2 regions of the Brachybacterium sp. GCM10030252 genome follow, and region 1 is predicted to be linked to the other one. Evidence: riboswitches for the same ligand, from Rfam matches in the RefSeq annotation. Region 1 holds a riboswitch; the other holds the start of a gene.
The links. A riboswitch is a leader RNA that binds a small molecule or an ion and turns the genes downstream of it on or off. The one in region 1 is predicted to bind FMN.
Positions count from the first base shown of each region.

Region 1 (11,290 bases):
CGGGTGCGCTCCCGGGAGCGTCCGTGCTCCCGGGGTGCGAGGTCACTTCTTGCGCTTGGACTTCTTCTTCGCCCTCTTGTTCAGCGGGGACGTCGACGGGGGCGGCGTCGGGGTCTCGCCGGCCGCCTCCTGGGCCTTGCGCCGCTCCTCGGCGGCCTTCGCACGGGCCGCGCGGGCGCGCTCGAGCTTCTCCTGGTCAGTGAGCTTCTTGCCGCCGCGGTTCTTGCTCACCGGCTGCACGCGGATCTGCGGATCGGGCTCGGGTTCGCTGACCTTCTTGGGCGGGGTGAAGTCGAGCGGCTCGAGGCCCTTGCGCTCGCGCTTGGCGTTGATGCGCGACTGGCGCTCCTTCTCCGCGTCCGATCCCGGGGTGGGGGTGGCGCGGATGACGATGTACTGCTGGCCGAAGGTCCACACGTTGGTGGTCAGCCAGTAGATGAGCACACCGATCGGCATGCCCGGCCCCGTGATCACGTAGATGAACGGGAGCATGTACAGCATCATCTTCTGCGTGTTCGCCATGGGGCCCTCGAGGGCCGCCTTCGGCATGTTCTTCATGGTCAGTTCCTTCTGGGTGAAGAAGGTGACTGCACACATGCACGCGATGATGATGGCGGCGACGATCCGGGTGGTCATGCCACCCTCGCCCGCGTTGAGGAACGAATCGGCGATGGTGACGTCGCCGAAGATGGTGGAGTTGCTGGCACTGCGAGCCAGGTCCGAGGTCAGCGGTCCGAAGCGTTCACCGTCGGCCGCATCGGGGAGCTTGACGTAGAGCACACGGAAGAGGCCGAAGAAGATCGGCATCTGCAGCAGCATCGGCAGGCACGAGGAGAACGGGCTGGCGCCGGCATCCTTGTACAGCGCCATCGTCTCCTCCGCCATCTTCTGGCGGGAGGCCTGGTCCGTCTTGCCCTTGTACTTCTTCTGGACCTCTTTGAGCTCGGGCGAGACCATCTGCATCGCGCGCGAGGCCCGGATCTGCCGGACGAACAGCGGGATGATCAGGGTGCGCACCACGGCCGTGAGGCCGACGATCGACAGCACCCACGTGATGCCGGAGTCCGGTTCCATGAACGTGGACAGCAGCGCATGGAACTGCACCATGAGCCATGCGACGGCCCACTCGATGGGAAACAGGGGGTTCATCGGCCTGGTCTTCCTGCCGCCCGGATGCGCATGACGTTCATACGAGGTGACGGCTGTGGTCGGGAGTCTTGGACAAGGGTAGGCCCTAGCGGGCCGGGTGCCGCAGTCGGCGTGGATTCCTCCACATGCCCGGTGCAGGCACCGGATCGGGACCGCCGCGGGTGAGCGGGTTGCAGCGCACGATCCGCCCGATGGTCAGCAGCGTCCCCTTGAGCGCGCCGTGCACGCGCAGGGCGTCCATGCCGTACTGCGAGCACACCGGGTCGTACCGGCAGGCGGGCGGCGTGTACGGGGAGATGCCGACCTGGTAGGCACGCACCAGCAGTGCGAGAACCCGGCGCGGGAGCCGCAGCACCGCCCGCAGCGCGCCGTGCGAGGCGTTGCCCCGGTTGCGCCCTCGAGCCCGGTTGGCCTGGTGCATCGTCATCGCGCCGCCTCCCGACGACGCTCGAGCTTGCGCGCGGCCGAGCCCAGCGCGGCGACGACGTCGGCCTCGAGCGCGGCGAAGGGCTGCTGCTCGATGCCCGGCAGCGCCCGCATCACCGCCGCCGATCCGGGAGGCAAGCGGTCGAGGTGGGCACGGGCGATCTCCCGCAGCCGGCGGGTGACCCGGTTCCGCACGACGGCGTTGCCGATCTTCTTGGACACGACGAATCCCACGCGGGGTGCGTCCCCCTCCTGCGAGAGCAGGCTGAGGTGCACGACCACGTGGGATCGGGCGCTGCGCACGCCACCCCGGGTGACGGCGCGGAATTCGTCGCCGGTGCGGAGCCGGTGACTAGACCAGTTCACAGAGCCATGGTGCTGCGGGTCCGGTCACGGCGGCCCTCCGCCTCACGCGGAGAGGTCGGCGCGGCCCTTGGCGCGGCGGGCGTTCAGGATGGCGCGGCCGGCGCGGGTGCGCATGCGGGCGCGGAAGCCGTGCTTCTTGGCACGACGGCGGATGTTCGGCTGGAACGTGCGCTTGCTCATCGGTTCTCCTCGATCGTGGGCACGAACATGCCCCTCGCGGTGGTCTGAGGTCTGCTGCGACCGGTCTGCCCGGGCGCACCCGCCGTGACGGGGCGGCTGCCGAGAGACCGAACGACACCGCCGGAACCGGAGGCCGCATGGGGGCGGCCCGGGACCGTGTCGGGGACGGCGCGCAGCGCTGACTGCACGATGTTAGGCGCGGCGGACCGGGGGGTCAACGGCTGAGACGCCGTGACCGCCGGTTGTGGCCGGATTCTCACTGCGAGCGCCGGCTCACGCCACCGCGGGCCGAGACCGACCCGGCAGCCGGGAGAGAGACCTCACGGGTGAGCTGTCCACAGCCGGGATCCACAATACAGGGGCTACTGTGGAAAACTACCCGGACCGCTGATCGCCCCTATGGAGAACCTGATGCCTGACGCGAACGTCGACGCGATCTGGGAACGCACCCTGCAGACACTGCGCCGTGACGACACCGTGTCCCAGCGCGTGATCGCCCTGCTGACCCTGTCCCGTCTGATGGCCGTGGTGGCGGACACCGCCCTGCTCGCGGCGCCGTCGACCTCGGCGAAAGAGCTGTTCGAGCACCGGATCGCCGGGTCCCTCAAGGCTGCTCTCAGCGAGGCCACCGGCCGCGACATCCGCTTCGCCGTGACCGTCGACGAGTCGCTGCTGCTCGAGGAGGACACCGACGAGCCCGCGCCCTCGGCCGACGCGACCTCGGCTTCTACCGCCTCCGGTGCACATCCTGTGGACGGAGATGTGGACACGTCCCTGCCGGATGTCCACCAGTTCCACAGCGGTGACGACACCAGCGGCCCCTTCCGGCGCGACGAGGGATCCGTGCTGCCCTCGGGGGACCAGACCGGTCGCCCCGCGCTTCCCAGCAGCGCCTCGGCGGGCTCCGCCGGCACCGATTCCGACGCCGACCCGTTCTCCCCCCGGTTCTCCTCGACCCGCTTCACGTCGACGGGGTCCTACACCGGCAGCGCGGCCGATGATCCCAGCGCCTACGCGGGACTCTCAGCGCTGACCGGGTCCTCGGCGCCGTCCCCGGGCCCGGCCCCGCGTCGCCCGTCGGCGCCGGCCGCCGGCGAGCCCACGCTCGGCGAGGATTCGCGCCTGAACGGCAAGTACACCTTCGAGACGTTCGTCATCGGGTCCTCGAACCGCTTCGCACAGGCCGCCGCCTCGGCGGTCTCGGAGACCCCGGCAAAGGCGTACAACCCGCTGTTCATCTACGGCGGCTCCGGCCTGGGCAAGACCCACCTGCTGCACGCCGTCGGCCACTACGCCCAGAGCCTGTACCCGGACATCGTGGTGCGCTACGTGAACTCCGAGGAGTTCACCAACGACTTCATCAACTCCGTGCAGTCCGGCCAGTTCGGCAAGGCCCAGGAGTTCCAGCGCCGCTACCGCGACATCGACATCCTGCTCATCGACGACATCCAGTTCCTCCAGCGTGCCCCGGAGACGATGGAAGCCTTCTTCCACACGTTCAACACGCTGTACAACACCGACAAGCAGATCGTGATCACCTCCGATCTGCCGCCGAAGGAGCTCGGAGGCTTCGAGAACCGCATGCGGTCACGGTTCGAGATGGGGCTGATGACCGACGTGCAGCCGCCCGACCTCGAGACCCGCATCGCGATCCTCCGCAAGAAGGTCGCCCAGGAGAACACCGGCGAGGTCCCGCACGAGGTGCTCGAGTACATCGCCTCGCACATCGCCACCAACATCCGCGAGCTGGAGGGGGCTCTGATCCGCGTCCAGGCGCTGCACTCGCTCTCGCGGCAGCCGATGGACGTCACGCTCGCCGAGAGCGTGCTGAAGGATCTGCTCTCCCACGACGACGGCGCCCAGATCACGGCGTCGACGATCATCGCCCAGACCGCGACCTACTTCGGCCTCTCGGTCGACGAGATCGTCGGCACCGGCCGCTCCCGCCGGCTGGTCTCGGCCCGGCAGATCGGCATGTACCTGTGCCGCGAGCTGACGGACATGCCGCTGATCCGCATCGGGGAGGAGTTCGGCGGGCGGGACCACACCACCGTCATGCACGCGAACAAGAAGATCAGCGAGCTGATGAAGGAACGCCGGGCGATCTTCAACCAGGTCACAGAGCTGACTGCGCGTATCAAGAGCTCCAGCTCCTCGACCCGGGCGTGAGGCTCGCGGGGCCTGTGGTCCCGAGAAACCGACGGCGCTGGGGACGATGCTGTGGACAGTGACCGGCCCCTGACGGGTGTCTGAAGAACATTCCTGGTCAGCGCCAGCTTCTCCCCAATTGTGGACAACTCTGTGGACGGTGTGGAGTGATCGGCATCTGCGCAGGAGCCGATGTGAACGGCTGAATGACAAAAATGCCGTGCACGCAAGGGTGCATGCACAACCGATGCACGTTGCGATGACGCCGATCCCCGGCTGGTCCACGTGACCGTCATACGGGCTCACCTGCGACGATGGTGGTTGTCCACGAAGTACACAGCCGTGAAGAAGAGGACTGTAGTTCTTTGCTCGACGGGGATGTGGATGCGCGGGTGTCGGAAGCGCCGACGACGGGGCCGATGACGCGGTGGCCCATGACAGGTGATCGACGCGCGATGGCGGGACGGCTGTCAAGGATCCTGGACGGTGTGTCGGCGAGAGGTCCGCGAAACCGATACGCTGTGCTCCGTTCGATCAAGTTCTGGCATTCGACCACTGCGAAGGAGTGGCAACGGTGAAGTTCCACCTCGACCGCGGCGTCCTCGGCGACGCCGTCTCCTGGGCCACCCGAACCCTCCCCGTCCGGCCGGCGATGCCGATCCTGCAGGGCGTGCGCATCGTCGCCGATGCCAGCGGCGAACTGCAGCTGTCCACGTTCGACTACGAGGTCAGCGCCCAGATCCGACTCGATGCCGAGGTCGAGCAGCCCGGCGAGGTCCTGGTCCAGGGCCGGATGCTCTCCGACATCGTCCGGGCACTGCCGAACAAGGACGTCTCCATCGCGCTCGAGGGCACCAAGCTCCAGGTCCGCTGCGGCAGCGCCCGCTTCGCCCTGGCCACGCTCCCGGTCGAGGAGTACCCGCAGCTGCCGTCGATGCCGCCCGTGGCCGGGTCCGTCGCGGCCGACGTGTTCTCCGAGGCCATCAGCCAGGTCACCGTCGCCGCCTCGAAGGACGACACCCTCCCGCTGCTGACCGGCGTGAAGGTCGAGATCACCGGCGAGACCATGACCCTGATGGCCACCGACCGCTACCGCCTGGCGATGCGCGAGCTCACCTGGACGCCCACCACGCCCGGCGCCGAGCAGACCGCCCTGGTGCGCGGCCGCACCCTCCACGAGGTCGCCCGCTCGATGTCCACCGGCGGCAGCGTCGACATCGCTCTGGCCGAGGACGCCTCGGCGAACCTCATCGGGTTCGAGGCCGGCGGCCGCCGCACGACCTCGACGCTGGTCGACGGCGAGTACCCCCCGGTGCGTCGGCTCTTCCCCGAGACCACCGCGATCACCGCGGTCGTCGCCACCGGCCCCCTGATGGAGGCCGTCAAGCGCGTCTCCCTGGTCGCCGAGCGCAACACCCCCGTGCGACTGTCCTTCACCGAGGGCCAGGTCGCCCTCGAGGCCGGCGCCGGTGACGACGCCCAGGCCAGCGAAGTCCTCGAGGCGCACCTCGAGGGCGAGGATCTCGTCGTCGGCTTCAATTCCGGGTTCCTGCTCGACGGGCTCGGCGCCCTCGGCGCGGAGTTCGCGCGGCTCGTGTTCACCGACTCCATCAAGCCCTCGGTCATGAGCGGTCAGGACTCCCTCGAAGGGACTCCCGACACCTCGTACAAGTACCTGATCATGCCGATGCGGATCTGAGGGCGGGAGTGGTCTCTCCGTGCAGCTGACCGCTCTCGACCTCACGGACTACCGCTCCTACCCGCGGCTCACCCTGCCGGTGCATCCGGGCATCACGGTGATGGTCGGCCAGAACGGCCAGGGCAAGACGAACATCGTCGAAGCCGTGTGGTACCTGGCGACCCTCTCCAGCCACCGCGTGCCGCACGACGCGGCACTGGTGCGCCGCGGGGAATCGACCGCGATCATCCGCGCCACCTTCCAGCGTGCCGGTCGCCCGCTGCAGGTCGACCTCGAGATCACCCCGGGCAGGGCGAACCGCGCCCGGCTGCAGGGCCAGAACGTCTCCCGCCTGCGCGACCTGCTCGGCGAGGTGCGGGCCGTGCTCTTCGCGCCCGAGGACCTGGGCCTGGTCAAGGCCGATCCCGAGGGCCGGCGACGCTTCCTGGACGAGCTGCTGTTCGTCATCGCCCCCCGCTACGCCTCGGTCAAGGCCGACTACGACCGTGTGCTCAAGCAGCGCAGCAACCTGCTCAAGCAGATGCGTTCCCTGCGCCGCGGCAGCAGCGCCAATCCCGTCGGCGGCCTGGACCCATCCGAGACGGCCGCCTCCACCCTCGAGGTGTGGGACCAGCAGCTCGCCCGCCTCGGCGCGGATCTGCTGCGCGCCCGGCTCCACCTGGTCAACCGCCTCCGCCCCCACCTGGGCTACTCCTACCTGCGGGTCGCCACGGACGAAGGCGCCGAAGAGGCCCTCGACCTCCCGCCCGACCAGCGTGGGGACGTCGATTCCCCGGCCGACGTCGCCTACCGCTCCACCGCACTGGACGAGCTCGGGGCCGCGCCGGGACAGCTGCCCAGCACCCGCGAGATCCACGACGTGCTGCTGGATCTGCTCGCCCGCCGCCATGACGAGGAGATCGACCGCGGCGTCACGCTCAGCGGGCCGCATCGCGACGACCTCGAGATCCGGCTGCACGACTTCCCCGCCAAGGGCTATGCCAGCCACGGCGAGTCCTGGTCCCTGGCCCTCGCCCTGCGACTGGCCTCCTACGATCTGCTGCGGCTCGAGGAGGGCGACCTCGGGGACGGTGAACCGATCCTCATCCTCGACGACGTCTTCAGCGAGCTCGACACCCGCCGCCGCGACCGCTTGGGGCGGATCGTCACCCACGCGTCGCAGGTGCTGATCACCACCGCGAACGACAGTGACATCCCCGCGTCCCTGGACGGCGAGATCCACGTCGTCGACGTCAGCCTGGGAGCGGCCGTGCCCCGCGAGGACGGGAGCCGGCCATGACCCCGCGTCCCGGCGGCGACCCAGGCAGCGACGGTCCCTCCCGGCCGCGCCTCGCCAATCCCTACGACCTCTCCACCTGGACCGGTCGCACCGACGGCGCGCGTCCCGGCCCCTCAGCCGGACAGGCACTGCCGGCTCCACCGGAGGAGTCGGGCCGCGGCTCACGGGCGACGGCCCCGAGCGGGTCGGCCCGGTCGCGCCGCGAGGGCAGCACCGGCCCGGACGCGGCCTTCGGGGCGGGCGCCCCTGGTGGTCCCGGCGACGGTGACGGCACGGTGGGCGCGGACGAGACCGAGGAGCTGTACGACCCGCCGGACCTCGCCGCCGTGGCCGACCCCTTCGAACTGGCCCGCCGCACGGTCAACCGCTCGCGGGCCGCGGCGCGGGACCGGGGCCTGTTCCCCATCTCGGCGAAGACCCAGGCACGAGATGTGCGCGACCGATCCGGCAGCGCGCCCGGCTACTCGGGCTCCCGGCCGGACCCCCGGGACCCCCAGAGCATCGAGACCGTGCTGCGCAAAGTGCTGGGGAACCTGGGCTGGAACGCGGGGATGAGCGCCGGGCGCGTGCTGGAGGAATGGGACGACATCGTGGGCGAACGGATCAGCACCCACTGCCGCCCCGTCAGCTTCGAGGACGGCGTGCTCGTGGTCAGCGCCTCCTCCTCCGCCTGGGCATCCCAGCTGCGGATGCTCTCACCCCAGCTGATCACGACCATCGAGGAGCACATCGGCGCCCACGTGATCTCCGAGCTGCGGGTCACGGGCCCGGCCGCGGCCGAGCGCAGCTGGAAGAAGGGCCGGCGCACTGTCACCTGGCGCGGACCCCGCGACACCTACGGGTGATACGCGCCTCGGCCCCGCCACGGCGGGCCACCGACTGCTAGCGTGGGCTCCGACGAGCTGGAAAGCTCGCGTGCACTGGGGTCGGTGAAATTCCGAGCCGGCGGTGACAGTCCGCGACCCGATGGCCTTCGGCCCTCGGTTGACCAGGTGGAACTCCTGGACCGACGGTCAGAGTCCGGATGGGAAGCGCACGCGACGTCGTCCTCCGGACGGCCCTGGCCGCGCACTCTCCGTGCGCTGGCAGCGGCACCCCGGAGTGACGCCGCCTCCGTGACCCCTCCCTCACTCCGGACCGCGAGCGACGCGGACCGGAGGAGAGAGCATGCTGAACACGCATGAGCGCGACGCCCTGCGCCGCGCCTTGGAGATCGCGGCGGATCCTGGCGTCCCCCTCGGCCCCAATCCCCGCGTCGGCTGCGTCCTGCTGACCCCGGACGGCACGGTCCTCGCCGAAGGCCACCACCGCGGGGCCGGCACGGCCCACGCCGAAGCCGACGCCCTCGCCGGCGCTCGCCGTGAGGGAAGGGGATCGCCGGCCGGGGCGACGGCCGTCGTCACGCTCGAGCCCTGCACCCACGTCGGCCGCACCGATCCGTGCGCGGACGCGCTGATCGCCGCCGGCATCGCCCGGGTCGTCATCGCCCGCCGGGATCCGAACCCCGTGGCCGCCGGCGGGATCGAGACGCTGCGCGCCGCAGGGATCGAGGTCGAGGACGAGGTCCCGGAGGATCTCGCGGCGCGGGCGGCCGCCCTGAACCGCGGCTGGGAGCACGGCCTGCGGCACGGCCGCCCCCTGGTCACCGCGAAGATCGCCCTCACCCTGGACGGCAAGGCTGCCGCGGCCGACGGCAGCAGCCGCTGGATCACCGGCGAGACCGCCCGGCAGGAGGTCCACCGCCTCCGCGCCACCTGCGACACCGTGCTGATCGGTACCGGCACCGCGCGCGCGGACCATCCGACCCTCACCGCCCGCCGGGGCGACGGCACGCTCCTGCCCCGGCAGCCGCACCGGGCCGTCATGGGCACCAGCGACCACCCGCCGCTGCCGGCCCTGGACGGAGCCGGCCCCGAGATCCCGCTGCGCACCCGGGATCCCTCCAGCGCCCTCACCGATCTTTTCGAGCGCGGGCAACGCCACGTGCTGCTCGAGGGCGGGCCCACTCTCACCGCCGCCTTCCTCGCCGCCGGCACGGTCGACGAACTCATCGTCCACCTCGCCCCGACCCTGCTCGGCGCCGGCCCCGCCGGGATCGGTGACCTCGGCATCACCACGATCGCCGACCGCCTCGACCTCGACCTCGTCACCACCGAGCCACTGACCTCACCCGACGGGCGCACCGACCTCCAGCTGACCCTGCGCCCCCGCACCACCCGACCCTGACCCGAAGGGAACCCACCATGTTCACAGGCCTCATCGAGGAGCTGGGGACGGTCGACGCCGTCATCCCGCCCGACCAGTCCCATCCCGACCAGCCCCGGCCCGACGGGACCGGGCCCGACCACGGCACCGTCCGGCTGCGGATCCGCTCGCCCCACGTCCTCGAGGACGTCGCCCTCGGCGACTCGATCGCCGTCAGCGGCTGCTGCCTGACCGTCGCGGACATCGACGGCGAGATCTGGACCGCCGACGTCATCCCCACCACCCTCGCCGCCACCACCCTCGCGGGTCTCAGCGCCGGCGACCGCGTGAACCTCGAGCGCTCGCTGCGCGCCGACGGGCGCCTGGGCGGGCACATCGTCCAGGGCCACGTCGACGGGGTCGGCGAGATCCTGGGCCGCGAGGAGGGCGAGGGCGGGACGCTGCTGCGCCTGAGCACCCCGGGCCTGGATCGCTACCTCGTGGAGAAGGGCTCGCTCACCGTGGACGGGGTGAGCCTCACCGTCGCCGCGCTCGAGGACGGCCTGGTCACCATCGGGCTGATCCCCGAGACCCTCGAGCGCACCACGCTTGGCCTGCGCCGCGTGGGCGACCGGGTCAACCTGGAGGTCGACGTGCTCGCGAAGTACGTCGAGAAGCTGACCGCCGGCGCACTGGCCGGAGCGGAGACCGGACGATGAGCACGCTGCGACTGGACCCGATACCCCGCGCGATCGACGACATCGCAGCCGGCCGGCCCGTGATCGTGATCGACGACGAGGACCGCGAGAACGAGGGCGACCTGATCCTCGCCGCGAGCGCCGTGACCCCGGAGCTGCTGGCCTTCGCCGTGCGGTACTCCAGCGGTCTGCTCTGCGCGCCCGTGAACGCCGCCCGGGCCGACGCCCTCGAGCTGCCGCTGATGGTCGCCTCCAACGCCGATCCGCTGCGCACCGCGTACACGGTCAGCGTCGACGCCCACGAGGGCGTCACCACCGGCATCAGCGCCGCCGACCGGGCCCGCACCCTGCAGGTGCTGGCCTCCCCGCGGTCCGGCCCCGGCGATCTGATCCGACCGGGACACGTCTTCCCCCTGCGAGCCCGCGACGGCGGCGTGCTCGAGCGGCGCGGCCACACCGAGGCCGCGGTGGACCTCACGCGCCTGGCGGGACTGCCGGACGTCGGGATGATCGTCGAACTCGTCCACGACGACGGCAGCATGATGCGCGGGCCCGCCCTGCGCGAGTTCGCCGATGAGCACGGTCTGGCCATGATCTCCATCGAGGCCCTCGTCGAGCACCGGCGGACCCACGACGCTCCGGCGTTCGCGGAGTCTCCGGAGCTGCCGGCCGCTCCCGTCCCGCAGGCGAGGCACGAGCCGCTGGAGGTCACGGCGCCGGTGGAGCTGCCGACGAGATACGGCCGGTTCCGTGCGCTCGCCGTCCGCGAGGGCTCGGCAGAGCACCTGGTCCTCGTGCGCGGCGAGGTCACCACGCCCGGGCCGGTGCTGACGCGGGTCCACTCCGAGTGCGTCACCGGGGACATCCTGGGCAGCCGGCGCTGCGACTGCGGTCCCCAGCTCGAGGAGTCGCTCGCCCGCATCGATGCCGCCGGTCGGGGGGTGCTGATCCTGCTCCGCGGCCATGAGGGCCGCGGCATCGGGCTGCTGGAGAAGCTGCGCGCCTATGCGCTCCAGGAGCACGGCCGCGACACCGTCGACGCCAACCTCGATCTCGGCCTCCCCGTCGACTCCCGATCCTTCACGATCGTCCCGCAGATCCTCGACCACCTCGGCGTCGGCGCGATCGAGCTGCTCACCCAGAACCCGGCGAAGGCCGACG
Region 1 covers NZ_JBHTDM010000006.1:169,585-180,874, forward strand. The annotation lists gene yidC (membrane protein insertase YidC) at 43-1,149, opposite strand; gene yidD (membrane protein insertion efficiency factor YidD) at 1,235-1,576, opposite strand; gene rnpA (ribonuclease P protein component) at 1,573-1,941, opposite strand; gene rpmH (50S ribosomal protein L34) at 1,984-2,121, opposite strand; gene dnaA (chromosomal replication initiator protein DnaA) at 2,533-4,290, shown strand; gene dnaN (DNA polymerase III subunit beta) at 4,844-5,968, shown strand; gene recF (DNA replication/repair protein RecF) at 5,988-7,247, shown strand; gene ACFQRJ_RS05620 (DUF721 domain-containing protein) at 7,244-8,092, shown strand; FMN riboswitch at 8,159-8,288, shown strand; gene ribD (bifunctional diaminohydroxyphosphoribosylaminopyrimidine deaminase/5-amino-6-(5-phosphoribosylamino)uracil reductase RibD) at 8,415-9,473, shown strand; gene ACFQRJ_RS05630 (riboflavin synthase) at 9,491-10,150, shown strand; gene ribB (3,4-dihydroxy-2-butanone-4-phosphate synthase) at 10,147-11,290, shown strand, end outside.

Region 2 (11,290 bases), on a different contig from region 1:
GCGCCTGGATCCGCCCGACGTGTTCTGACCCCGAGGCGCGGTCCCGTCGGCGTCGCGACCGTGCCTCGGGGCGGTGCCCGCACCGGCCTGCTCGCCTCCGCCGCCGACGTCCCGTAGTGTGATCGGTCGCACCGAAGAGATCGCGACGAGGCGACGGAGGGCACAGATCATGCGCGAGGGACCGACGACGTCCAGCACTCCTGAGGGGCCCGAGGGACAGGACGCACGTGCCGGAGGGGACCGACGCGTCGAGAGCGGCACTCCCGAGAGACGCGACAGGCCCGGAGGGCGCGACGACCTCGTCGAGACCGAGCACGCCGAAGGGGACGGGAACCGGGACGATCTCTCCGAGGGGGAGCGGGCGCCGGCCGCGCCGGGCCGCACCGTTCTGGTCCGGCGCCTCGGTCTCGCCGTCGGGCTCGTGGCCGCCGTGGTCATCTACCTGATCATGCCGGCCGAGGCACCCCACGCCGCCCGGCTCACGGCCGCCACCGCCGTCCTGATGGCCGTGTGGTGGATGACGGAGGCGCTGCCGATCCCGGCGACGGCCCTGGTGCCGGTGGTGGTCTTCCCCGTCCTCAACACCGACGTCGGCTTCGACGACGTCGGCGGCTCCTACGGGAACAACATCGTCTTCCTGTTCATGGGCGGCTTCATGCTGGCGCTGGCCATGCAGCGCTGGAACCTGCACAGACGTATCGCCCTCGCGATCGTCGCCGCCATCGGCACCAGCCCGTCGCTGCTCATCCTCGGCTTCATGGTCGCGACCGGATTCATCTCCATGTGGGTCTCCAACACGGCCACCGCGGTGATGATGCTGCCCATCGGGGTCTCGGTGCTGCTGCTGGTGAACAAGCTCCGCCTCGAGGACGCCGCGACCAAGGGCGAGGAGCCGGGTGAAGGCGTCGATCCCGACCCGTCGGCCGAGGGCACGGCCAGCAAGGCCGTCCGCTCCAACTTCGGGGCCGCGCTGATGCTCGGCATCGCCTACTCCGCCTCGATCGGTTCGCTGGCCACCATCATCGGCACCCCGCCCAATGCCCTGCTCGCCGCGCACATGAGCCAGGACTTCGACGTCACCATCGGCTTCGGCCGGTGGATGGTCGTGGGAGCTCCGCTGGCGCTGGTGTTCATGGCGATCGCGTGGGTACTGCTGACCAAGGTGATCTTCCGTCCCGAGATCACGGAGATCCCCGGCGGGGCGGAGCTGATCCGGGACGAGCGCCGCAAGCTCGGCAGCATCTCCTCGGGAGAGGTCCGTGTGCTGACCATCTTCGTGCTCGCAGCCCTCAGCTGGGTGTTCGTCCCCCTGATCTGGCGATTGGTGAGCGAGGGGGACCCGCCCATCAGCGACGCGGGCATCGCCATGCTCGTCGCCCTGCTGCTGTTCCTGCTCCCGGCCGGAGCGGCCCGCGGGGTGCGCCTGCTGGACTGGGAGGCGGCGGTGAAGCTCCCGTGGGGCGTGCTGCTGCTGTTCGGCGGCGGTCTCGCCCTCAGCGCCCAGTTCACCAGCTCCGGGCTGACGGACTGGATCGGCGAGGTCACCCAGGAGCTCGGCGGACTGCCCATGGTGCTGATCGTGGTGATCGCCGCCGCCGGCATCCTGTTCCTCACCGAGCTGACCTCGAACACCGCCACCGCCGCGACATTCCTGCCGGTGGCCACCGCGGTCGCCACCGGGATCGGTATCGACCCGATGCTGCTGGCGATCCCGGTGGCGCTGGCCGCCACCTCGGCCTTCATGCTGCCGGTGGCGACCCCGCCGAACGCGATCGCCTACGGCTCGGGATACGTGCAGATCCCGCAGATGGCCAAGGCGGGAGTATGGCTGAACCTGATCGGCATCGTGCTGATCACCGCGGCGACCATGACCCTCGCGGTCTGGGTATTCGGGCTCGTCTACTGATCTCGCGCCGGTCGCGCGCCGGACTCCGCAGCGGCCGGCTGCGGGCGCCGCGGCCCGTCGTCCCGGCCCTCCGGCCGCAGGGCTCCGGCGTCATCCGCCCTGCGTGCGCAGCACTCCCAGCGCCAGTGCGGCGGCGAGGATCACGCCGGCTCCCACGACCGCCACGGTGGCGGGCCACCCGAACGCCTCGTAGACGTGGCCCGTGCTCCATCCCAGCACGCTGGAGCCCGCGTAGTAGGCGAGGTTGTACAGTCCCGTCGCCTGCGAGCGCGCCCCCTCGGCCCGGGCCCCTGCCCAGCCGCTCGCGATCGAGTGCGCCGCGAAGAAGGCGCCTGTCATCACCAGCAGGCCCACCAGCACCAGGAGCAGGGGCCCGGCGATGGTCAGCAGGAGCCCGAGCAGCATCACACCCATCGCCGCGAGCATGACCGGCAGCCGGCCGTACCGGGTGGCCAGACGCCCGGCGGCGGGGGAGGAGACGGTCCCGCCGAGGTAGGCGAGGAAGACGAGCCCCACCACGCCCGCCGACACCCGGTACGGCGCCGCGGTGAGGTGGAAGGCGAGGTAGTTGTAGATCGCGACGAAGCCACCCATGAGCAGGAATGCGCACGCGAACAGGACGAGCTGGCCGGGATCGCGCAGCGTGCGGGTCAGGCGCGCCGCCCGGGGAGCCCATCGCCGGGAACCCGTCCCGGAGTCCGGCGGCACGAATCGCCGTTCCCGCGGGGCCGTGAGCACGAAGGCGGCGGCAGCGGCGGCCGAGAGCAGCGCGACGGCGCTCATCCCGGCCCTCCAGGTCAGCGCATCGGCGATCGGAGTGGCGACCACGCGTCCCAGGAGCCCGCCGACGGTGGTTCCCGCCACGAACCAGCCCGCCGCGATCGCCCGGGCCTGCTCGTCCACCTCCTCGGAGAGGTACGCCATGGCCAGCGCCGGGATACCGCCCAGAGCCGCACCTTCCAGCAGCCGCAGCACCAGGACCAGCTCGTAGCTGGGTGCCCACGCCGCGACCAGCGCCAGCGTCGTGGCCGCGGACACCGCGAGGACCATCGCCCGCAGCCTCCCGATCCGGTCTCCCGCGAAGGACCAGGGCACCACGGCCAGAGCGAGGCCGCCGGTCGCGGCCGAGACCGTCAGCGCCGCCTGTTCGGGGCCGACGCCGAGATCCGCGGAGATCAGCTGCAGCATTCCCTGCGGGGAGTAGAGCTGGGCGAAGGTGGCGATGCCCGCGCACACCAGAGCCACGAGCATGCGCCGGTACGCGGGGCTGCCGACCGGGTGTCCGGGCCGGTGCTCGTCGAGCATCACACCACGCCCCTCACAGCAGATCCATCGGGCGGCGTCCCTCAGCGGACGACGCGGACCGGGTTCGACATATGCCCACTCTAAGCAGGCGCCCGCCGAGGATCCGGGCCGCTCGTCCTGCTGGTTGCACCTGTCCGGTCGGCGCATCCAGCGCTGCCGGTCCGGGGAGTCGGCCCCGTAGACTCGGGGCATCATGCGTCTGCTCTTCGCCGGCACCCCCGAGGCCGCCCTTCCCTCCCTGCGCACCCTGCTCGACTCGCACCACGACGTCGTCGGGGTACTCACCCGAGCCGACGCCCCCGCGGGGCGCGGCCGCAAGCTCACTCCCAGTCCTGTGAAGTCCCTCGCCCTCGAGGCCGGGGTACCGGTGCTGACCCCTGCGACGCTCCGCGACGAGGACACCCAGCAGCAGATCCGCGAGCTCGCGCCCGACGCCGCCCCCGTGGTGGCCTACGGGAACCTGGTCCCGCCGGCAGCACTGTCCATCCCTGCCCACGGCTGGCTGAACCTCCACTTCTCCCTGCTCCCGGCCTGGCGCGGCGCCGCCCCGGCCCAGCGTGCCGTTCTGGCCGGGCAGCGCGAGACCGGTATGAGCGTCTTCCGCCTCGAGCAGGGCCTCGATACCGGCGACGTCATCGCCACCGCGCGGACCTCGATCGGCGAGTACGAGACCTCTGGAGAGCTGCTGGCCCGGATGGCCGAGGAGGGAGCCGATCTGCTGCTGTCCGCGCTGGATGCCCTCGAAGCCGGCACCGCGACCCTCACCCCGCAGGACGACTCGCTGGCCACGCATGCCGCGAAGCTGACCACGGCCGAGGCCCGGATCGACTGGACCCGCCCGGCCGACGAGGTCAGTGCCCATATCCGCGGCATGAGCCCGCACCCGGGAGCCTGGACGGTCCTGGCCGGATCCCGCCTGAAGGTTCTCGGTCTGGAAGCGCCGCCCGAGCACCCGCCCGTGCCGCCGGGACGGATCGAGACCACCCGCCGCCAGGTGCTCGTGGGCACCGGCACGGACGTCGTCGCCCTGGCGACGGTCGCTCCGGCAGGGAAGCGGCCGATGCGGGCAGCGGACTGGGCCCGCGGCGCGGCCCTCGGCGAGGGCAGCAGCGCCGCCTTCGCACACGATCTGGACGACGACGAGGAGCAGGCATGAACGACCAGCGCCGCAGACGGGGGGACGCCGGTCGCGACGACCGCAGCCGTGATGGTCGTGGCCGAGACGCTCGTGCCCGCGACAGCGGTGGCCGCGATGACCGGGCCCGCCGGGAGGAGGGGCGCGGGACGGCCCCCTCCGGCGGTCGCGACGCGAAGGGGCGGGAGCGCTCGGGTTCCCGCGGCCAGGGCGGCCCCCGCCGTGGCTGGTCCTCCTCACGGCCCTCCGAGCGCGGTCGCCGCGCCACCGGTTCTCGGCAGGTGGCCTACGAAGGGCTGCGCCTGGTCCGCGAGGAGGACTCGTACGCGAACCTCGTCCTTCCGCGCCTGCTGCGCAGCAATCGGCTCTCCGGTCGCGATGCCGCCTTCACCACCGAGCTCTTCTACGGCTCCCTGCGCGCCCAGGGTCGCCTGGACGCGATCCTCGCCGCCTGCATCGACCGCCCGCTGGACGACGTCGACCCGGCACTGCTGGACGTGCTGCGCCTGGGCGCCTATCAGCTGCTGGACATGACCGTCGCCCCGCATGCCGCCACCTCCGAGACCGTGGCACTGGCCCGCTCGGAGGTGGGCGCCGGCGCCGCGAGCTTCGTCAACGCGATCCTGCGCCGGGTGGGGGAGAAGCCCCTGGAGGAGTGGATCGCCGAGGTCGCTCCAGCTCGCGAGCGTGACCTGACCGGTCATCTCGCCATGGTCCACTCCCACCCCCGTTGGGTGGTGCGGGCGCTCACCGACGCCCTCGCGGGCAACGGTCGCGACCGGTCCGAGATCGATGAGCTGCTGGCCGCCCAGAACGCCGCTCCGGCAGTGTCCCTGGTCATGCGCCCCGGCCTCATCGATCTCGACGAGCTCATCGACCACGGCGCGAGCGCCGGCGAGCTCAGCATCTTCGCCGCCTCCTGGCCGTCCGGGGACCCCGGCGGCATCGACCCGGTCAAGCAGGGCCGGGTCGCCGTCCAGGACGAGGGCAGCCAGCTCGCAGCGCTCGCCCTCGCCCTCGGTGCGGACGATCTCGTCCGTGCGGACGATGCCCACTGGCTGGACCTGTGCGCGGGCCCCGGAGGAAAGACGGCCCTGCTGGGCGGGCTGACCATCGACCACGATGCCGACCTGCTCGCGGTCGAGGTCCAGCCCCACCGCACCGAACTCGTCGACCGCTCCATCGCGCCCCTGCAGGAGGCCGGCTGCGAGATCACCACCCGCACCGCCGACGGCACCGAGATCGGTGCGGAACTGCCCGGGCACTTCTCCCGGGTCCTGGTCGACGTGCCGTGCTCGGGTCTGGGCGCCCTGCGCCGCCGCCCCGAGTCCCGCTGGCGCCGCACGCCCGGGGACATCGGCCACCTCGGCGTGCTCCAGCGCGACCTGCTGACCTCCGCGCTGGACGCCACCGCGCCCGGAGGCGTCGTCGCCTACGTGACGTGCTCCCCGCACCTCGCCGAGACCCGACTCGTGGTCACCGACGTCCTCTCCCGACGTGAGGATGTCGAGCAGCTCGATGCCCGAGACGCCGTGCGCGCCGCGATCCAACCGGCCAAGGCCCACGAGGTGGACCTCGGGGAGGGGCCCGCCGTGCAGCTCTGGCCCCACGTGCACGGCACCGACGCCATGTACATCTCCCTGCTGCGCAAGCACCCGATCCCCCTCGCGGAAGGAACCTCGCCCTCATGAACTCCCCGTACTCGACCGATGGCCAGTACATCCACCCCAGCATCCTCAACGCGGACCTGATGAGCATCGGCACCGAGCTGGACAAGATCGCCAGCGCCGACAGCGTCCACGTGGACGTGATGGACAACCACTTCGTGCCCAACCTGACCTTCGGCCCCAGCGTCGTCGAGCAGATCGTGGGACGCAGCGACATCCCCGTGGACGCTCACCTGATGATCGAGGACGCCGACCGCCAGGCCCCCGCCTTCGCCGAGGCCGGCGCGGACTCGGTCACCTTCCACCTCGAGGCCGCCAAGGCGCCGATCAAGCTCGCCCGCGAACTGCGCCGCAAGAACACCGCCGTCGGCGTGGCGCTGCGCCCGGCCACCGCGGTGGAACCGCTGCTGGACGTCATCGGCGAGTTCGACATGCTGCTGATCATGACCGTCGAACCCGGATTCGGCGGGCAGAGCTTCCTGGAGACGATGCTGCCCAAGATCCGCCGCGCCCGCGGCGCGATCAGCGAGGCCAACCTCGAGGTGTCCATCCAGGTCGACGGCGGGGTCAGCCGCGAGACCATCGAACGCTGCGCCGAGGCAGGAGCGAACGTGTTCGTCGCCGGCTCCGCGATCTACAAGGCCCAGGACGCCGCCGAGGAGATCACGGCCCTGCGGGAGCTGGCGCGAGGCCACGGGGGTCACTGAACCTCGCACGCCGCTCACCGGGGCTCGTGAAGTCCGTGCCATAGGAGCCCGAGCGATCGGGGGGGGGCTCAGCCCCCGAATCGTCGGGGTTGACCGGTGCCCGCTGCCCCGGCGGGAGGGCGTTCGCCACACTCGGCCACGGGCCCGCCGGTCACGACGCGAGGCGGCTAGCATTGTCCCGTCACGACCAGTGACGTGCTCCGGGGTCGGTGAAAGTCCGAGCCGGCGGTGACAGTCCGCGACCCGCTTCGGCGGTGGAGCCGGTGGAATTCCGGCACCGACAGTACAGCCTGGATGAGAGGCGCACGTCCTGCATGTCGCCGGCGCGCCCTGGCGCCTCCCGGCGGCCTGCCGGAACCCCTTTTCCCCCCGGAGCCACTGCATCGGCGGAGAAAGGACCGGCATGGATCTTCTGCAGTGGCTCTTCGACGCGCGACTCGAGTTCGCGGGCGGTCAGTTCATCCTCTGGCGCGAGGTTCTCGGCAACCTCTTCGGCCTGCTCAGCGCGCTCGGCGGCATGCGCCGCAAGGTCTGGGCCTGGCCCATCGGCATCGCCGGCAACGCGCTGCTGCTGACGGTGTTCCTGGGCTCCCTGTTCGGCAGCGCCGGGACCGTGGATCTGCTCGGCCAGGCAGGCCGCCAGGTGATGTTCATCGCCACCAGCATCTACGGCTGGGTCCGCTGGCAGCAGGCTCGGCACGAGGGCGGCACCGCCGTCGAGCCCGAGTGGGCCTCCTGGCGGACCCGCATCCTCCTGCTCGTCGCCATGGTCGGCGGCACCGCCGGGCTCACCCCGATCTTTCGCGCCCTGGGCTCCTACGAGCCCGTCTGGGCCGACGCGTGGATCTTCGTGGGCAGCCTCCTGGCCACCTTCGGGATGGCCAAGGGCTGGGTCGAGTTCTGGCTGATCTGGGTGGCCGTCGACATCGTCGGCGTCCCCCTGCTGGTCAGTGCGGGCTACTACGCCAGCGCCCTGATGTACCTCTTCTACGGCGTGTTCACGCTGACGGGGTTCTTCGTCTGGTGGCGGGTGCGCAACCGGCGCGAGCACGACGAACGGGTCACCGTCGAGACAGCCCACCTGGATCCGACGGTCCGCCAGGAATGAGCGCGCTGCGCGCGAGTCCCCGTACCGTGGACCCCGGGTCGTGCGACGAACGACGCGGCCGCTCAGCGACGAACAGGAGTACCCATTGAACCTCTTCCGCAATCCGTTCGTGGTCGTCCTTCTGTTCATCGCACTGGTGGGACTGGTCATCGCTGCGACCCTGACGGGTCTGCTCGTGTGGTGGCTGACGCATGGCCGCAGTCGAGCCCCGGAGCAGGACGCGGCCACGGAGCATCCGCCCCCGGATCCCACCGCGAGCACCCGGTGAGATCGCCTGTCCATGAGTCGTCGACATCCGGTCGACGGCCGGGCACGCAGCCTCCCCGTCATGACGCGTAAGCTACGCCCCGTGAAGGATTTCGAGGCGTTGTTCGCCGAGCTCACCGAGAAGGCCCGCACCCGACCCGAAGGGTCGGGCACCGTCCGCGAACTGGACTCGGGGGTCCATGGGATCGGCAAGAAGATCGTCGAGGAAGCGGCCGAGGTATGGATGGCCTGCGAGCATGAGACCCATGACGACGCGGCCACGGAGATCAGCCAGCTGATCTACCACCTGCAGGTGATGATGGTCGCCAAGGGCATCACCCTCGAGGACGTCTACGGCCGGCTCTGATCCGAGATCCGACGGCGAGACCGTCGGGCCCGGCGGTCGCCGGGTCCCACGCAACTCGCCCGCACGTCAGCATCGCCCCTCTCCACCCCTGACCACCATCCGTCCCCGTTCCGTGCGCCGCCCCGCGGCGGCGAAGGAGTATCCGTGCTGCGCATCGCTGTTCCCAACAAGGGCGCCCTGTCAGAGCCCGCCGCTGATCTGCTGCAGGAGGCCGGCTACCGCCGCCGCGGCATGGCCAAGGAGCTCGTCGTCCTCGACGAGGACAACGACGTCGAGCTGTTCCATCTGCGCCCCCGGGACATCGCGGTCTACGTCGGCTCCGGCACCGTGGACGTCGGCATCACCGGCCAGGACATGCTGCTGGATTCCCGCACTCCCGCGCAGGAGATCCTGCCGCTCGGCTTCGCCGGCTCCACGTTCCGCTTCGCGGCCCCGATCGGGACGCGCGAGGACGTGGCGAGCCTGGAGGGCGCCCGGATCGCCACCAGCTACGAGAACCTCGTCGGCGACTACCTGGCCGAACGGGGCATCAACGCCGAGGTGGTCCACCTCGACGGAGCCGTCGAGTCCTCGATCCGTCTGGGCGTGGCCGATGTGATCGCCGACGTCGTCGAGACCGGCACGACGCTGCGTCAGGCAGGGCTCGAACCCTTCGGAGAACCGATCATGACCAGTCAGGCGGTCCTGTTCTCCCGGCCCGGGATGGAGCTGGAGGAGACCGCGGCCCACTCCCTCGAGGTCCTCGAGCGCCGCATCCGCGGAGTGCTGGTGGCCCGAGAGCACGTGATGCTGGACTACGACATCCCCACCGCCCTGATGGAGCAGGCCGTACAGATCACCCCCGGCTTCCAATCGCCGACGGTCTCCCCGCTGCACGGGGGAGAGTGGCACGCCGTGCGGGCGATGGTCGAGCGCAAGGCCGCCCACCGGATGATGGACGACCTCTACGACGTCGGCGCCCGGGCGATCCTGGTCACGGCGATCCAGGCCTGCCGTATCTGAGAACCATGGATCCGAGGGAGCCGGAGCATCCCATCGGCCGGGAGCCGGCGACCGTCGTGATCCGGCCGCGGATGGTGCGTATCGCCGGGTACATCACGGGAGTGGTCGTGCTCGGCGGGACAGTGGCAGGTGCGGTCGTCATCCCCGGTCTCCTGCTCGGTGGCCGCCTCGGCCTGGTGGCCGTGGGCGTGCTGATCCTCCTCTTCTGCCACCTCGAGGCGTCGGTGCGGCTGATCGCCGGGCCGGACTCCCTCGAGGTGCGCAACGTCTTCCGGGCACGCACGCTGGACTGGGCCGAGATCCTCGCCATCAGGTTCCCGGTGGGGGATCCGTGGGCGCACCTCGATCTGGCCGACGGCACGACTCTGGCGCTGAACGCGATCCAGCGCTACGACGGTGAGCGCGGCATCGCGGCAGCCCGGCGGCTGCGCGACCTGGTGCGCGAACGTGGAGAGGCCCCCGACGTCGGCTGAGTGCGCCACGTCTGCGGAACCGGTCCGGGAGCCCCGGTCCGGCAGACCCCGGTTCGGAAGACCCCGGTTCGGACGGCCCCGGTGGGAGCGGCTCGGATTCCGGTGCCGTCCGCACAGCGTCCCGGCATCCGCTCCCTCGGGCTAGGGGATCAGCGAGGCGGCGCAGCGCCCTGCCATCGCCGCATAGCGGAAGGCCTCGGGGTCCTCGGCGAGCGAGCGGCCCATCGTCGACAGCCGCACCGGGACGTCCTCGAGAGCGTCCCGCAGACCTCGTGCATCGACCTCGGCGAGCTGGTGCTCGATGCCTCTGGCGCGAGCAGGCTCCATGATCGACGTTTTCACCTGTTCGCGAACCGACGCATGAAAACCGTTGTACTTGTGATACTTGCGCTCGAGCAGCGGCAGATGCACCGGGGTCAGCGTCGCCCGGCCGTACACGGTGGAGGAGTGGTGGGAGAGTCCCCGATGACGACGACGAGGGTCGGCTCCGGAGACCCGCAGCGTGGCGACGGGGGTGCCGCCCAGCACGGCGGTCGCGTGCAGCGCCTCGGCGGACTGGATCCCGGAGAAGCCCCACCCGGTGCCGGTACCGAGATTCCCGGGACCCTGGACCGCGATCACCACGTCGGCCGCGACCACGTGCCGCGCTCCGAGCAGCGCCGAATGCACCGTGACGGCCTCGAGGTCGCCCCCGAAGGACTGGCCCGTACTGATCACCGCCGCGAGCAGCCCGGCCTCGCGGAGCCTTGCCGCGGCGCGCGAGTACGCCGCCGGCAGGGCGGCCCCGTCGGTGTGGACGTACGCGATGCGCGCCGAGTGCCGCTGGGCACGGATTCCGGCGAGGATCGCGGGCAGGGACGAGTGCAGGTCCGCCACCACCACGGGCATGCCCTCGATGTCCTGCGCCGCCCGGATCGTCTCGTAGTGCTCGCTGTCCGGATCGTCGATCGCATCGACCATGGTCTGCGTCGGTGTGTACCGGGCCTTGATCATGTGCCCGGCCGGTTCCGCCGATGTCGGCAGCACGTCGAGGCGCGCCACCACCAGGGCATCTCCGCCGGTTCCGAGCTCACGACGGAGCGCATTGGTGTTCAGCAGTACGCGTTCTCCCCGCGCGGGAGTTCCGGTCAGCTCCGGATAGGCGATCGCCTCGACCGTCTCACCGCCTGCGGGCTCATCATCCTCGCCGTCGAGCTCGACGTGCAGCCGTTCGACCCCGTGCCAGGACGTTCGGACCCCGGTCACCGTTCCTCGTTCCCAACGCAGCATGGGCCCAGCTTAGGGCCGCGCGCGCCAGGGGACGGTTAGTCTGTGCAGGTGGCTGCCAAGAGTGTGGAAAGAATGCTCAACGTGATCATGACGATCGGCTCCCGC
Region 2 covers NZ_JBHTDM010000004.1:338,481-349,770, forward strand. The annotation lists gene ACFQRJ_RS03260 (primosomal protein N') at 1-28, shown strand, start outside; gene ACFQRJ_RS03265 (SLC13 family permease) at 170-1,906, shown strand; gene ACFQRJ_RS03270 (MFS transporter) at 1,997-3,211, opposite strand; gene fmt (methionyl-tRNA formyltransferase) at 3,405-4,367, shown strand; gene ACFQRJ_RS03280 (RsmB/NOP family class I SAM-dependent RNA methyltransferase) at 4,364-6,037, shown strand; gene rpe (ribulose-phosphate 3-epimerase) at 6,034-6,720, shown strand; FMN riboswitch at 6,913-7,030, shown strand; gene pnuC (nicotinamide riboside transporter PnuC) at 7,124-7,828, shown strand; gene ACFQRJ_RS03295 (hypothetical protein) at 7,869-8,096, shown strand; gene ACFQRJ_RS03300 (phosphoribosyl-ATP diphosphatase) at 8,178-8,441, shown strand; gene hisG (ATP phosphoribosyltransferase) at 8,586-9,443, shown strand; gene ACFQRJ_RS03310 (PH domain-containing protein) at 9,449-9,916, shown strand; gene ACFQRJ_RS03315 (DUF3866 family protein) at 10,058-11,185, opposite strand; gene ACFQRJ_RS03320 (WYL domain-containing protein) at 11,234-11,290, shown strand, end outside.
Region 2: another riboswitch for FMN. It lies ahead of pnuC (nicotinamide riboside transporter PnuC); the one in region 1 lies ahead of ribD (bifunctional diaminohydroxyphosphoribosylaminopyrimidine deaminase/5-amino-6-(5-phosphoribosylamino)uracil reductase RibD).